DNA from 3 places in the Pseudarthrobacter sp. RHLT3-21 genome. Region 3 is predicted to be linked to each of the others. Evidence: predicted binding sites of a transcription regulator. Region 3 holds the regulator's gene; each other region holds the start of a gene.
What was found. Region 3 encodes HrcA, which represses chaperone genes, less so after heat shock. Its sites were predicted from a motif close to TTNGCACTCGNNNNNNNCGAGTGCNAA; they were not measured.

Region 1: groES (co-chaperone GroES) is a predicted target of HrcA. The motif match lies at 2,570-2,596, and genes of this name have one in related genera.
Region 2: AC50YA_RS05805 (FmdB family zinc ribbon protein) is a predicted target of HrcA. The motif match lies at 3,553-3,579, and genes of this name have one in related genera.

The regions. Positions count from the first base shown of each region.
Region 1 is NZ_JBWZCI010000004.1:43,106-48,474, reverse strand. It holds gene AC50YA_RS05915 (shikimate 5-dehydrogenase) at 30-848, shown strand; gene AC50YA_RS05910 (class I SAM-dependent methyltransferase) at 876-2,105, opposite strand; gene AC50YA_RS05905 (hypothetical protein) at 2,161-2,544, shown strand; gene groES (co-chaperone GroES) at 2,755-3,048, shown strand; gene groL (chaperonin GroEL) at 3,126-4,736, shown strand; gene AC50YA_RS05890 (dihydrofolate reductase family protein) at 4,889-5,369, opposite strand, start outside.
Region 2 is NZ_JBWZCI010000004.1:17,237-22,605, reverse strand. It holds gene AC50YA_RS05815 (AAA family ATPase) at 1-2,363, shown strand, start outside; gene cpaB (Flp pilus assembly protein CpaB) at 2,383-3,129, opposite strand; gene AC50YA_RS05805 (FmdB family zinc ribbon protein) at 3,229-3,492, opposite strand; gene AC50YA_RS05800 (5-formyltetrahydrofolate cyclo-ligase) at 3,609-4,229, opposite strand; gene galU (UTP--glucose-1-phosphate uridylyltransferase GalU) at 4,339-5,244, shown strand; gene AC50YA_RS05790 (GNAT family N-acetyltransferase) at 5,250-5,369, shown strand, end outside.
Region 3 is NZ_JBWZCI010000015.1:58,859-64,227, forward strand. It holds gene AC50YA_RS15565 (GerMN domain-containing protein) at 1-242, shown strand, start outside; gene AC50YA_RS15570 (16S rRNA (uracil(1498)-N(3))-methyltransferase) at 252-1,034, opposite strand; gene dnaJ (molecular chaperone DnaJ) at 1,037-2,164, opposite strand; gene hrcA (heat-inducible transcriptional repressor HrcA) at 2,242-3,255, opposite strand; gene AC50YA_RS15585 (DUF3097 domain-containing protein) at 3,403-4,251, shown strand; gene AC50YA_RS15590 (DUF4870 domain-containing protein) at 4,380-4,799, shown strand; gene hemW (radical SAM family heme chaperone HemW) at 4,931-5,369, opposite strand, start outside.

The DNA of each region.
Region 1 (5,369 bases), on a different contig from region 3:
TAGTTGGGGGAGACGGGTTTAATGGACATGTGCCCATTCTGAATAAAGACATGACCTTGTGTATTTCGCTGTCGGCCCGGCCCAGCAACAACGGGACCCGGTTCCACAACCACCTCTACGACCAGCTGGGCCTGAACTGGATCTACAAGGCCTTTGCCCCCACCGACCTCGCCCAGGCGATCGCCGGCGTGAGGGGTCTGGGAATCCGCGGCTGTGCGGTGTCCATGCCGTACAAGGAGGACGTGATGGCCCTCGTGGATGAGCTGGATCCCTCCGCCAAAGCCATCGATTCGGTCAACACCATCGTGAACACCGACGGGCGTCTGTTGGCCTACAACACCGACTACACCGCCGTCGAGCAGCTCCTGGCCAGCAACGCCGTGCCCACGGACTACTCGGTGCTGGTCCAGGGCGCCGGCGGCATGGCCAAGGCCACCGTCGCGGCCCTGCGCGACGCCGGCTTCACGGACGTCACGGTCATCGCCCGCAACGAAGGCACCGGCCGGGCGCTCGCTGAGCAGTACGGGTTCCAGTGGAAGGCAACGCTCGACGGCGGCACCGCGGACCTGATCATCAACGTCACGCCTATTGGTATGGCGGGCGGTCCGGAAGTGGACTCCCTGTCCTTCCCTGAAGATGTGATTGCGGCAGCCAAAGTGGTGTTCGACGTTGTGGCGCTGCCGGCCGAGACGCCACTGATCACGGCGGCCCGCGCCGCCGGGAAACAGGTCATCACGGGCGCCGAGGTGGCCACCATCCAGGCGCTCGAACAGTTTGTGCTCTACACCGGAGTCAGGCCCACCGACGAGCAGGTCCGGGCCGCCGAGGACTTTATGCGGGCCCAATAAGGCCCGGCCTCAGAAGAGTCTGCTGCGTCAGACCGGTTCCACCGAGATGGCCACCCGGTCCTCCCCGATGCGGGTCAGGACCAGCGTGGCTGTTTTCTGTCCGGCCTTCTTGCCGGCGTTCTTGCTCCCGGCGAACAGCTGCTTGCGCAGTTCCTCCGGGGTTACCGAGGTGCCGCGCTTTTTGATGTCCAGCACCGTGATGCCGTTCGATTTCACCCAGGCCTTGAGGGCCTTGACGTTGTACGGCATCACTTCCAGGACCTTGTAGGCCCGCGCGAACGGTGTGTCCACCAGTTCCGGGGCGCAGATGTAGGCGATGTGCTCGTCCAGCAGGTGACCGCCCAGTTGAAGCGCGACGTCGGCCACCAGGCCGGCGCGGATCACCGCACCATCGGGCTCATACAGGTAGCCCGCCGCCGGACCCACCGGCGCGGCCGGACCGCCGTCGAAGTCTTCGGCGCTGGTCAGCTCGGCGGCACCCTGCGGACCGAGCAGCAGCGCCGCCCGGCGGACTCCGGGCCGGTGCACGGAGTTGAACCACAGGGAAACCTCGGTGACATCGCCGCCCACCGACACCCACTGCGCCTCGCAGCCGGCGGGCACTGATTCGTGCGGCATACCTGGGCCCATTTTGACTCCCACGGCGCGCCCGGTGGCAGCGAGCGATTCCACAAAGGACAGCGGCGGCGAAAACGCCTCAGGATCCCAGATCCGCTTGGTACCCGAAGTGGAGGTGACCCGGCGGGCGGGATCCAGCCAGACGCCGTCGACCCCGTCCAGGGGAACGGTGGTGGCGTCCGAATGCACCACGGTGGCGTTGGGGAAGGGGATCAGGTTGACCGTGGCGCAGGCGGCCGTGGTCTCGTCCATTTCCACTGCCGTGACGGTGATGTCCATGGACGCCAGAGCCAGGGAGTCGGCGGCGAGGCCGCACCCGAGGTCGGCCACGTGGCGGACGCCCGCCTGCGCAAAGCGCTCGGCATGCCGGGCGGCAACAGTGAGCCGAGTGGCCTGTTCCAGCCCGGCCTGCGTGAAGAGCATGCTCCGGGCGAACTCCCCGAACTTCAGCTCGGCCTTGGTGCGCAGCCGGGACTGGGTGAGGACGGCGGAGACCAGCGCGGGGGAGTGCCCGGCCTTGCGGAGGGCCGCGTTGAGCTCAAAGGCCTTGTCCTCGCGGTACGGGCCCAGGGACGCCAGCAGCTCCCAGCCTTCGCTCGTGAGCAGTGGGGCGATCTGGTCCTGCGGTGCTTGAGCCATGCGTTCAAGCCTAGTGGAGGTGGCCCCGCGGCCAGTTCCCGCTAGGGTTGAAGGCATGGAAGAGAGTGCAGGCACCCAGCCGTCCGGACTACCCCAAGCCAGAAACACGGACCTGGTGAAGTTCGCCCGCCCCGCGCTGATTGCAGGATCCGCAGTGGCCGTGGTCTGCGTCGCGCTGCTCGTGATCATCTTCTTCCTGGACACGTTCAACGCCACCGTCTACTCCGTGGGCGGCAAGGACATCCAGGACGCTACGGACGAGGCACAGGAAATCCGCAGCCTCTACTCCGGGGCACGCGTAGGCGGCATCATCCTGCTGGTGGTCTCGCTGCTGGCTGCCGTAGGCGGCGCCGTGGTGCTGTACCTGCGGCGGGGCACCGTCGATGAAGAGAACGACGGCGACGAGGACGTGGATTTTGAGGACCTCACCGGCCGGTAAAAGTCTGTTCGCCGGAGACATAATTCTGGCACTCGCCTTGACCGAGTGCTAACCAGTACATAGAGTCATCATTAGCACTCTCCCTAGGAGGGTGCTAATACATGAAGAGCTGCCAGCCAGGCTGCTGCCGGCACCGCGACGACGGTTTGCCAGCCACGGCGAAGCAGCTCAACTGTCCATGAATTTGCTGACGTAGAAGGAGAGGTCCGAGTGTCGGTCTCTATTAAGCCTCTTGAGGATCGTATTGTTGTCCGCCCGCTCGAAGCCGAGCAGACCACGGCTTCCGGCCTGGTTATCCCGGACTCCGCACAGGAGAAGCCGCAGGAGGGTGAAGTTGTTGCAGTAGGCCCCGGCCGCTTCGAAGACGGCAACCGCGTACCTGTCGACGTAGCTGTTGGCGACGTTGTTATCTACTCCAAGTACGGCGGAACTGAAGTCAAGACCGGTGGCACCGAGTACCTCGTGCTGTCCGCCCGCGACGTTCTGGCGATCGTCGTAAAGTAACTCTTTGGATCCCCGTGCCGCTGATCATGCATTCCGCTGGTCAGCTGCGCGGGGTTCTGTCTTGAAAGGACAAAACCATGGCAAAGCAGCTTGCGTTTAACGACGCTGCACGCCGGTCGCTTGAAGCCGGCATCGATAAGCTCGCCAACACTGTCAAGGTGACGCTCGGCCCCCGCGGCCGCAACGTTGTCCTCGACAAAAAGTGGGGGGCACCCACCATCACCAACGACGGCGTCACCATCGCCCGCGAAATCGAGCTGGATGACCCGTACGAAAACCTTGGCGCCCAGCTGGCCAAGGAAGTAGCCACCAAGACCAACGATGTTGCCGGCGACGGCACCACCACGGCCACCGTGCTCGCCCAGGCCCTGGTCAAGGAAGGCCTGCGCAACGTTGCGGCTGGCGCCGCTCCGGGCCAGATCAAGCGCGGCATCGAGGTTTCCGTAGAAGCCGTTGCAGCCCGCCTGCTCGAGAACGCACGCCCGGTTGAAGGCACGCAGGTTGCCAGCGTGGCAGCAATCTCGGCCCAGAGCGACGAAATCGGCGAGCTCCTCGCCGAGGCCTTCGGCAAGGTCGGCAAGGATGGTGTGATCACCATCGAGGAGTCCTCCACCACGCAGACCGAACTGGTCCTCACCGAAGGCATGCAGTTCGACAAGGGCTACCTGTCGCCGTACTTCGTGACCGACTCCGAACGCCAGGAAGCTGTCCTCGAAGACGCCCTGATCCTGATCAACCAGGGCAAGATCTCCTCCGTGCAGGACTTCCTGCCGCTGCTGGAGAAGGCGCTGCAGAGCTCCAAGCCGCTGTTCATCATTGCTGAAGACGTTGAGGGCGAGGCACTGTCCACGCTGATCGTCAACCGCATCCGCGGCACCCTGAACGTGGTTGCCGTCAAGGCTCCGGGCTTCGGCGACCGCCGCAAGGCCATGCTGCAGGACATCGCCACCCTCACCGGTGCGCAGGTTGTCTCCGCCGAACTGGGCCTCAGCCTGGATTCGGTTGGCCTTGAGGTGCTGGGTACCGCCCGCCGCATCACGGTCACCAAGGACAACACCACCATTGTTGACGGCGCCGGTTCCGCAGAAGACGTCGCAGCCCGGGTTTCCCAGCTGCGCGCCGAGCTGACCCGCACCGATTCCGACTGGGACCGCGAAAAGCTGCAGGAGCGCCTGGCCAAGCTGGCCGGCGGCATCGGCGTCATCAAGGTCGGCGCAGCCACCGAGGTTGAGCTGAAGGAAAAGAAGCACCGCATCGAAGATGCAGTGTCCTCCACCCGCGCCGCCCTCGAAGAAGGCATCGTGGCCGGTGGCGGTTCCGCACTGATCCACGCACTGAAGGCCCTCGACGAGGATCCTGCAGTCAAGGCCCTCGAAGGCGACGCCGCCGCTGCTGTGGGCATCGTCCGCCGCGCACTGGTCCAGCCGCTTCGCTGGATCGCCCAGAACGCCGGTTTCGACGGCTACGTTGTCACCGCCAAGGTTGCCGAGCTCGAAACCAACAACGGCTTCAACGCCAAGTCGGGCGAGTACGAGGACCTGATCGCCGCCGGTGTCATCGACCCGGTCAAGGTCACCCGTGCAGCCCTGCGGAACGCGGCATCCATTGCTGCGCTGGTTCTCACCACCGAGACCCTCGTTGTGGAGAAGCCCGCAAACGACGACGAGCACGCAGGCCACAGCCACTAGTCCCCACCGTCTCCCTCACCTCGCTTCGCTCGGTCAGGGAACCCTGACGGCGTGGGCCCAGAGCCGCTGCATCAAGTCTCCGCACAAAGAACCGGTCCAGCCTCCGCTGGGCCGGTTTTTTGTGCCACAAATCCTGCGGCCGCTTTCCCGCCCTACGTGCCCGGCATGTCCTGCGTTTCGACGGCGCCCGCACGCTCGTAGACCAGCGACACCGCCCCCTTCGGGAAGCTGCGTGCGGGCTCGGCGAGGCGGAAGGAGGCGGGGATAGTCCCGGCGTCGAAAAGGCGCTTTCCCTGCCCGAGGGTGATCGGATAGAGCCAGAGGTGGAGGCGGTCGAGCACGTCTGCCGCGAGCAGTGAACGGATAAGGACGCCGCTGCCGAACATGTGCACCTGGTTGTACTCCTCGCGGAGCCGACCCGCAGCCGCGGCATCCGGCAGCACCGTAGTGTCCGCCCAGCCCGGAGCGGTCAGGGTGCTGGAGACAACAAATTTGGGCACCCGGTTGAGCGTGCCGCCGATGACGCCGGACTGGTGCGGCCAGTAGGCCGCGAAGATGTCGTAGGTCTTCCGGCCGAGCAGCAGGGCGTCGATGCGGCCGATCTCGTCGCCGATGGCCGCGCCGGCCTCGTCA
Region 2 (5,369 bases), on a different contig from region 3:
GCCGCGTCGCGAAAGAGTACGTCCGTCCTGGCGTCCACATCACCGATCTCCACAGCTCGCTGGTGCTGGTGCAGGACCAGCGTGCCCTCTGGTCCGGATACGCTACCTCGCAACGCCACCCGTCGGTCCCCTCGGGACTCGCCGAAATGAACGTGATGTACCGGTCGCTGGACCGGGAGCTGAACCAGCTGGGGGAGGCCTTGCGGCACACACAGGCTGGCGGCTCGCTCGCAACGGCCCGCTATGAAGAACTCATGGAGCGGCTGGAGCGGCTCGTGGCCGACACCCAAACGCTGAAAACGCTGCCCGAGCGCACGCTGCTCGTGGAAAACATGCGCGAACACGGGCTGGGGGAACTCCTCGCCGATCTCGCGGACCGGGAGGTTCCAGCGGAGTCCGTCGCCGCCGAGCTTGAGCTGGCCTGGTGGCAGTCCGCGCTGGAAGCGATGATCAGCGGCGACGATTACCTGGCCATGTCTGACGGGGACGCACTCCGGCAGCTTGAGGCCGAATACCGGCTCGCGGACAACGCCCATATTGCCAGCGGGGCGGCGCGCCTGCGCTGGGACCTGTCCGAACGGTGGCGGGCCGCGCTTGCGGAGCACCCGCGCCAGGCCCACCTGCTCAGGAGCCTGCTCAAGGACGGCCGGGTTACCCTCGCCGCGCTGACGGCCCAGGCCGCCGAGCTGGTCCCCATGCTGGTGCCCGTCTGGTCGGTCAGCCCCTACCTCATGACCGGGCTCCTGCCGGCCGAACAGCGCTTCGACGCCGTTGTCATCCTGGACGCCGAAGCAACGTCGCTGCAGGCCGTTCTTCCCGCCATCGCCCGCGCCCGGCAGGTCATAGCTTTCGGTGATGCCAAGATCGCCAGCCCCCGGACTTTCACCGTGGGCGTCGAGCGGCTGGCCGCCGGTGAAGCGGCCCACCAGCGCGTCGAAAGCGCGTACTCGGCCCTGTCTGGCGTCCTGCCTGTCTGGCGGTTGAATTTTGTCTACCGCGCGGTTGACGAGGACCTGGTCCTGCAGCTGAGCAAGAACTCTTACGACGGCGCCCTCCGCAGGCTCCCGGAAGGACAGTCGGCCACAGGGCTGGACAGGGCGCTCCTGGTTGAGTACCTGCCCGACGGCACGGGGCTGCCCAGCGCCGACCACGAAGGCGTCGAATCCGTGGTGGCCGAGGTTAACCGGGTGGTGCAGCTGGTCTTTGAGCACGCACGGACGCGGCCACGCACGTCGCTGGCAGTGGTCACCGCCAGCCTTCGCCATGCTGCCCGGATCGGTGAGTCCATTCGCCTTCAGCTCCCGAACCACCCGGGGCTGGCCAGCTTCTTCAGCGCAGGATCCGAGTCGTTCCGGGTGGTTGACCTTGAGCGGGCGCAGGGGCTGGTCCGTGACCACGTGATCTTCTCGCCCGGGTTCGGCCGTACTCCGCATGGCCGGGCGCTGCACAACTTCGGTCCGCTGTCCGCTGAGGGCGGGCGGGAGAAATTCGCTTTGGCCATGACACGTGCCCGGCGTTCGCTCCACGTCCTGACGTGTTTCCAGCCCGAAGACCTCGATCACACCCGGCTGTCCTACGGCGCGGTGGACTTCTACGAACTCCTGAACCGTGAGATTGCGGGAAAGACCGATCTCGGCACCCCGGCGTCCCGGGCCGCTGCCAGTGAGCAGGCGCTTGGAGCCGATCCCCTCGTCGCCGATCTTGGCGACCGGCTGCGTGCCCGCGGCGCGCGCGTCTGGCACCAGTATGACGGCGTCATTGACGTGGTGGCGGCGGCAGACCCCCTCAGCACCATGGGCCAGGACGACGCCGACATTCCGCGGCCGGTGGCTATCGAATCGGACGGCACGGAACAATACCGGACCATGAGCGTCCGTGAACGGAGCCGGCTCCGCCCACAGCTGCTGGAACGGATGGGCTGGCGGTACATGCCGCTGTGGACCATCGAAGTCTTTACGGACCCGTCCGCCTGCGCGGACCGGATCGCCGGCTATCTGGGCCTTGAGAATGTTCTGCCGCCCGGACGAGGGACGGCCTCGGGCGGATTCTTCGACGAGGACATGGACTCCCTCGCGCTGGGGAACGTACAAAACGACAGGAACGAAGACCAGGCCGAACGCCTGGCCAGTGAGGAGGCGGTTGTTGTAACCCCACGGAACGCCGATCAGGCAGAGACATCCGGTAGCAACAAGGCGGACCCTACAGGCGCCGGGAACGCGGCGGTGCCGGACCGCCAGCAGGCAGGCACCGCGGGTATCCTGCCCAACAAGGCCGCGGAGGATGACCCGAAAGGCTGGGGCGATGGCCCCGACAACGATCACGACGCATGGCTGAAGGAAAACAAGCCGCCCCACTGGGGCTGAGTTCCAGGCTGCCACGGCGTCACCCGGCCCGGCCCTCGGGTCCCACCAGGACAAAAAACAGCTTGCCCTGGGTGGAGGCGCCCGCCAGCCGGGCAGCCTGCTCCGGGGCTGCTGCCACGACGATCAATCCGTCGGTCTCACCGGTGCCCAACCACTGACCTGTCTTGCCGCCCTGTCCTGACGTCCAGAGGACCGGAACGGATGAAGCCAGCACTTCGGAGGGGGATTGCTGGTCGTAGCCGTTCGCCCCGGTCAGCACTACGTTGACCAGTTGCCCGGGCGATACCAGCTGGATGGAGGAAGGATCGGCCATTCTCAAGGGCACGGCTGCGGAGCCTGGAGGCGTTCCGGTCAACAGACCGGGTCCCAGCAGCAGGGAGTCCGTCACCAGTTGGCCCTTCCGCAAAGGGGCTGCCAGTTGTTTTCCCGCGGCCTCCCTGGTGTCGGACAGGGACCCGGCGGTCAGCAACCCCGGCGGGATTTTCATTGCCGTCAGGTCTGTGGCTGACAAGGCCGTTCCGGCGGGGAGATCCCGCGCGGCCGCCACTACCGAGATGGTATCGGCGGGCGGGGGAGTGAGCTGATGGACGGTGATCCCGGCAGCAAGGCTGAGCAGGAGGGCTATCGCAAGACGCCGGTTCCGGCCCAGCCACGACAACAGCCTGTGGCTGCGCGTGCCCCGGGGGCGTGCTGACGGGAGCGGGCGGCGGAGCTGGCGTCCCGGCGGGGCGGATCCGCGGCTGGAACGAAAGAAGGTAGCGGGCATAGGAACCACGCTACGTAGCGGCAACCAAACCCGACAGCGGCAAAGGTGCCTATGTGGACAACCGTGCTGCCGGCGTCGTACGTCTTTTTAGACCGGAGGTCAGCTGGCGGCAGCGGCCGTGGCAGGTGCCGGCGCCGGTGCGGCTGCGGGGGCGGAAGGGGCAGCCGAAACAGTGCTTCCCTTGGCATCCCGGGAGTCGGTCCGGTAGAAACCGGAACCCTTGAAGACCACACCAACGCTGTTGAACTTCTTGCGCACGGCGCCCTTGCACTCCGGGCATGAAGTCAGGGTGCTGTCCGTAAACGACTGGAAAATGTCGAAGGCGTGGCCGCAATCCTTGCAGGCGTAGGCATAAGTGGGCACTGGTGATCCTCCTCTGGGGCAAACGAGAGGTCCTGTGCTGCGCTGAACGGCAACCGTCCATTAGCAGTCCCAGGGCCTGAGTGCCAATTCTATCACCCCGCGAAACCAGCCTTTCGTCAGGCGGGGTCGGGCAGCCGGATCAAGCCTGAGGGGGTCAGGGCAGCCGGAACCCGCCGGTCAAAGTCTTCGGCGGGAATGCTTCCGGCCGGGAGCAGTTCAGAATCGAAGACTATTGCCGCAAACGGGATCTCCAGGCCGTCCCCCGCCAGGGAGCCCAGCAGAACGTCGTAGTAGCCGCCGCCCTGGCCTATGCGGTTGCCGTCCCTGTCCACGGCCGTGGCGGGGATGAAGAGTGCGGCAACGGAGGCCATGATGCCGAGGTCAAGGCGTGGTCCGGCAGGTTCCAGCACCGGGGCATAGCGGCTGCGGACAAACTCGGCGCCGGGGCTCCATTGCGTCCAGCTCAGCCGGCGGCCGGGCTCACAGACAGGGAGCAGGACTGTGTGGCCCTGCCCGTGGAGTTCGCTGATGAGGGGCAGCGTGGGCGGCTCGGGGACTACTCCCAGGTAGGCGCAAAAGGTCGACGGCGTCCCACCGGTCAGCTGTTCGGCCCATGCGGCGCCGTGGACGGCAAGGGAGGCGCCGGCCGCGTCGCGTTGGCTGGCGTCCGTCGCGGCGCGGCGCGCACGATGGCGTGCGCGGATGTCCGCCTTGGCTTGGCTGCTGCCTTCGGACATGCTGCTCCTTCCTTGCCGTTCAGTGTGGCCGTTGCGGCGTCTGCGGCGCGCTGGCCCGGGAGCCCACCAATAATTACTGAATGATCAGTCCCTCCGTTAGATTAGTCCAGTGACTACCACTCAGCAGACAGTACGCAAGGCCGTTATTCCCGCTGCCGGACTCGGTACCAGGTTCCTGCCGGCCACAAAAGCCATGCCCAAGGAAATGCTCCCGGTGGTGGACAAGCCGGCCATCCAGTACGTGGTTGAAGAGGCTGTCAATGTCGGCCTTAACGACATCCTGATGATCACGGGACGCAACAAGCGTGCCCTGGAGGACCACTTCGACAGGGTTCCGTCGTTGGAGGACACCTTGGAAGCCAAGGGCGACCTGGCCAAACTTGAGTCCATCCAGGCAGCCAGCAACCTCGGTGACATCCACTACGTCCGCCAGGGTGACCCCAACGGCCTGGGTCACGCAGTCCTGCGCGCAAAGCAGCATGTCGGCAACGAACCGTTTGCCGTCCTCCTGGGCGATGACCTGATCGATGCCCGGGACGAACTCCTCAGCACCATGATCGAAGTCCAGGCCAAGACCGGCGGATCCGTGGTGGCCCTCATCGAGGTGGAACCCTCCCAGATCAGTGCCTACGGCTGTGCCGATGTGCAGGCCATCGCCGGTGAAGATTACGTCAGGATCAACAAGCTCGTCGAAAAGCCCGACGTAGACGATGCGCCCTCAAACCTGGCCGTCATCGGCCGCTACGTCCTCCACCCGGCAGTTTTTGACGTGCTGGAGCACACCGGCCCGGGCCGGGGCGGGGAGATCCAGTTGACCGACGCCCTGCAGGAACTGGCAGCCGGCGAAGGCGAAGGGTACGGAGTTTACGGCGTCGTCTTCCGGGGCCGCCGTTACGACACCGGCGATAAGCTCAGCTACCTCAAGGCCTGCGTCCAGCTCGCCATTGACAGCGACGACCTCGGCCCTGGCCTGAGGGAGTGGCTGCCCGCCTTCACAGCCGGTCTCGCTAAATAGCTGCCGTGCGCCCCGGACCCATCTGGCCCGTGACACTCGAATGCGGCGACCTGATCCTGCGCCCCATCCGGTACCGGGACAAGAAGGAATGGACCCAGGTCCGGGGGCGCAACAGCGAGTGGCTG
Region 3 (5,369 bases):
GCCGCAGCACCGTTCCGGGCGGTAAGCTCCGCTGGCAGATCCTGCGGGCCGAAGCGAACGGGAACAAGACGCCCTACCTGACCGGGGAGACCACCGCAGCGGCCGAAGCGGCCCAATCCGGAGTGTTTACGCTTGCCCTTAGCCTGTCCTCGGGGAGTTACGAGCTCCGCGTTTCGCAGGTGGATGCGGCCGGCAGCGACCCGGAGCTGAATGTGGATACGCGGAACTTCAACGTCCGGTAGCAGGCGGCCTCAGAATACCGGAGCAGTCCAGCGTCCCAACACATCGCTCGCCAGAACAACCGCTGCCGGTCCGGCCGTGGATGACCTCAGGACGTGGTGTCCCAGGAGCGCCGTCACGGCACCGGCGTCGCAAAGCCGAGTGACTTCGCGGGGACTGATTCCGCCCTCCGGGCCAACGATGAGCAGAATTTCCAGGGGCCCGGCGTCAGCCTGGGTGGCCTGCCATGATTCCAGGACAGAACGGAGCGGCCGGACCGCGTCTTCGTGCAGGATTACAGCCAGATCCGCTGCCGCCACGGCCGCCACAAGGCCAGGCGTTTCGACGGCGGCGCGCACCTCGGGGATCCATGCGCGGCGTGCCTGTTTGGCGGCGGCAGTGACCACGGATTGCCATTTTGCGTGGGCCTTGGCGGCGCGCTCACCTTTCCAGCGGACGATCGACCGCTCGGACTGCCAGGGAACTACGGCGTCGATCCCCAGTTCAGTTGCCGTTTCCACGGCCAGTTCATCGCGGTCCCCCTTGGCCAGTGCCTGGACCAGCACGAGCCGGATATCGGGCTGGTGCTCCACTACGAGGGCGGAGCATTCCACGGTGAGCTCCGCGGGCGACGCCGAAACAACAGTTCCCGTCAGCCGCTTTCCGGCGCCGTCGGCGATGTCCACCGCTTCTCCGGGTGCGAGCCGCTTCACGGTCACGGCATGGCGGGCCTCCGGCCCTTGAAGGACAAAGCGACCACCGGGCACGAGCTCGTCCAGCGACCCGGCACCGGTGAAGAATACGGGATTGCTCACCGCTACAGGTTACCGAACCGGTCCCGCAGCTTGGCAAAGACGCCGCCGCTGGCCGCCAGCTTGCCTTCCGTGAATTGCTCGCCCCGCAGTTTCGCCAACTGCCGCAGGAGATCCTCCTGCGCGGCATCCAGCTTCGCCGGTGTCTCCACCTGCAGATGGACCATCAGCTCCCCGCGTCCGTAACCGCGCAGGTGCGTCACGCCGAGTCCACGGAGCGTGATGATCTCCCCGGACTGTGTCCCCGCCTTGACGTCGATCTCCTGCAGCCCGTCGAAGGTTTCCAGTGACAGCTCAGTGCCCAGTGCGGCGGCAGTCATCGGGATGTGCAGCGTGGCGTGCAGGTCGTCACCGTCACGGGCGTAGGTGGCGTCGTTGTTGACCCGGAGTTCCACGTACAGGTCCCCGGACGGTCCTCCGGCCGGGCCCGCTTCGCCCTGCCCGGAAAGCTGGATCCGGGTGCCTGTGGCAACACCGGCCGGCACCTTGATGGTGAGCGACCGCCGGCTGCGGATGCGGCCCTGGCCGCTGCATTCGTTGCAGGGGTCCTTGATGACCGTCCCGAAGCCTTCGCAGCTGCCACACGGGGCCGCCGTCATGACCTGGCCCAGGATGGAGCGCACCGCGCGCTGGACCTGGCCGCTGCCGCCGCAGATATCGCAGCGGACAGGGTGGCTTCCTTCGCGGCAGCATGAGCCGTTGCAGGTGGGGCAGGTGACAGCGGTGTCCACTTCGAGTTTCCGGTTGACGCCGAACACGGCATCGCGGAGTTCGATCCGGACACTGATCAGCGCGTCCTGGCCGCGGCGGACCCGGGACGCGGGGCCGGAGGTGCCGCCGGCACCGAAGAACGTGTCGAAGATGTCCTGGAACGCGAAGCCCTGGCCGGAGTATCCGCCGCCGCCGGAGCCGTTGTCGGTGCCGTTCTCGTTGCCGGTGGTGTCATAGATCCGGCGCTTCTGCGGGTCCGAAAGTACCTCATAGGCATGGGTCACGGCCTTGAAGCGGTCCGATGCATCGTCCCCGGGGTTGACGTCCGGGTGAAGAGTGCGGGCCAGCTTGCGGTAGGCCTTCTTGATCTCTTCCCCGGTGGCTTCCGGCGAGACTCCGAGGACGTCGTAGTGGCTGCTCAAAGTTCGTATCTCTTCCTTGTTGTACTGCCGGCAGCCGGGCTGCCGGCACTGCTCTTCGTGCCTGGACCGTGGTGTTGTTACGGACCCAGAATTCTTGAAAGGTAACGGGCTACTGCCCTGACGGCGGCCATGGTGGTGGGATAGTCCATCCGGGTGGGGCCCAGCACACCGATCTTGGCGGTGCTGTCAGGTCCGTAGCCCGTGGCCACCACGGAGGCTTCCGCGAGCCCGTCGTAAGGGTTTTCACGCCCGATACTGACTGCCACGCCCCTGGGATCCTGTGCCATATCACTCAAGAGGCGCAGCAGGACAACCTGCTCCTCAAGGGCTTCCAGGACTGGTCCAATACTGAGCGGAAAATCCACGTTGGAGCGGGCAAGGTTCGCCGTTCCGGCCATGACCATGCGTTCCTCACGGCTGTTGTGGGCGAGCGTTTCCAGACCCTGGGCCAAAGCCTGGGCAGCCGCGCGCTGACCCGGACTGACGGAGGAAACGACTCCCGGCAGCGACGGCGTCAGCCGGCTCAGCGAAGTGCCCGCCAACGATCCGAGGAAGTGTGTCCGCAGGGCGGCGATGGCGTCGTCGCCGAGGTCCTGGCCGACGTCGATCACGCGCTGTTCGACTTTGCCCGTGGTGGCGATGAGGACCACCAGGACCTGCCGGGGCGCGAGCAGGACGAATTCGATGTGGCGGATGGTGGCGCGGCTCAGATGGGGGTACTGGACCACGGCGACTTGGTTGGTCAGCTGTGACAGCATCCTGACGGTCCTGTCCAGGACGTCGTCCAGATCGTCTGAACCCTCCAGCAGCGACTGGATTGCACGCCGTTCCGCCTGGGACAGCGGCTTTACCGCTGAAATCTGGTCCACAAAAAGCCGATAGCCTTTGTCCGTGGGGATCCGTCCGGCGCTGGTGTGCGGGGCCGTGATCAGGCCTTCGTCTTCCAAGGCCGCCATGTCGTTGCGGATGGTGGCGCTGGACACTCCGAGGTGATGGCGTTCCACGAGCGCCTTGGAACCCACTGGCTCGCGGGAGTGCACATAGTCCTCCACGATGGCGCGCAGTACTTCGAGTTTGCGCGGCTCGCTCATACTCCACCTCCATCCGTGGTCACTGCAGGGTTAGCACTCGACATGCCTAAGTGCTAACAGTCTAATATGAGTCACCCCGTTGTTAGCATTGGTACCGCTCCGGGCGAAATTCCGGGCCAGGATCTAGCGGCAAGGCGGAATCAATCCATGCACTACCAGAACTGGGGTCCGCAGGAGATCACCGCGCCCGTCAGAAGCGAACTCCCTGAGGTTCCCGTGGAACGCGGCATGGTTCTCGAAGACGCCCAGTCAGGCTGGGTGGGGGCTGTGACCCGGGTGGAGAAGTCCGGCGGCATGCATGTCGTAGCCCTCGAAGACCGGCGCGGAAAGTCCCGGTCCTTCCGACTTGGCTTCGGGTTCCTCCTGGAGGGACAGCCCATCCGGCTCGTTCCCCCGGCGCCCAGGCAGCCAGCCGCCGTGGCCGCCGGCCGGACGGCGTCCGGCTCGGTCCGTGTGGCCGGCCAGCGGGCCCAGGTGGCCAAGGCGAGCAGAATCTGGGTAGAGGGAAAACACGACGCCGAACTTGTGGAAAAAGTCTGGGGTGACGATCTCCGCGTCGAGGGCATCGTCGTCGAGCCTTTGCACGGCATAGATGACCTGGCGGGGGCGGTGGCAGCCTTCGGTCCCGGTCCGGGCCGGCGGCTGGGGGTCCTGGTGGACCACCTGGTCCCGGACTCGAAGGAGTCGCGCATCGCTGCCAACGTGATGGCCTCCCCCGGCGCGGCCGGGAATGTCCTGATCGTCGGGCACCCTTACGTTGACGTATGGCAGGCTATCCGTCCCGCTGTCCTGGGCATCGAACAATGGCCGGTGGTGCCCCGCGGACAGGACTGGAAAACCGGCATCCTGGCAGCGTTCGGCTGGCCGCACGCCACCAAGGAAGACATCGGCCTTGGCTGGCAAAAGCTGCTCGGTGCTGTCCGCAGCTACGCGGACCTGGAAGCATCACTGCTCGGGAGAGTGGAGGAAGTCATCGACTTCCTGACGGTCCCCTAGCGCCGAATCCGGCTGCTGGCGGCGGCATTTGGTGGCCGAACCAGTATTCTTGGTATTGCGGAGGCTGCCGTTGCTTCAGTCCGGCATACTCCAACCCAGCACCATTGCACTTTCGAAGGAAGAAAACCGTGGCACAAAACGCACGCGAGCACCGGGACGACCACGGCGGCCAGGGCCGCTCCGAGTACCAGGGCGTTCCGGCAAATGCGCTGCCCCTGACGGCCAGCGAAGATCGCCAGTGGGCCACGCTGGCACACTTTGGCGGGATCCTCGGTTGTGTTCCGTCGCTGCTGATCTACCTGATTTTCCGTGAGCGCGGGCCGTTTACCGCCCAGGAATCCAAGGAAGCGCTGAACTTCAGCCTGCCGCCCACCATTGCGGCGCTGGTGGCCAACGTCCTGGTTTTCATTCCGGTGGTGGGAAACATCTTCGCCGTCATCGCCACGCTGATTTGGCTTGCCCTGACCTGCTTCTCCGTTTCCGCAGGCATCCATGTCAACAAGGGCCAGCCCCACCGCTACCAGTACAACCTGCGCTGGATCAAGTAATCCCCACCCGCACCCTAACCTCGCAAGTCCGCACCGGCTCCCTGCCCTCGCAAGCTCGTGCCGGGGCCCTCGCAGGAGGGGCTCCACGGCCAGGGAGCCCTGCGGGCGTGGGCCCACGTTTGACGGGCCAATCAGTCCGGCAGGACCCTGCGGACCACAGCATCGGCCAGCAGGCGGCCTTTAAGGGTCAATACCAGCTTGCCGTGGAAGGCGGCCGGGGCCTCCACTAGGCCGTCGGCAATGAGCCCGGCCACGGCGTGACGGCCGTGTTCGCCCAGCGTTGACGTTGCCAGCCCGGATACGAGCCGGGCCTCAAGCATCACACGCTCCACGTCGCGGGTTTCGGCATCGAGTGTTTCCCGCCCGGCGGCCGGTGACAGCCCCTGCGCGAGCCGTCCGGCGTAGGCAGTAGGGTGCTTGACGTTCCACCACCGCACTCCTCCGACGTGTGAGTGTGCACCCGGTCCGATCCCCCACCAGTCGTCCCCCCGCCAGTACGCAAGGTTGTGCCGGCATGCCTGCTCCGGGGTCCGGGACCAGTTGCTGACCTCATACCAGCTGAGGCCCGCA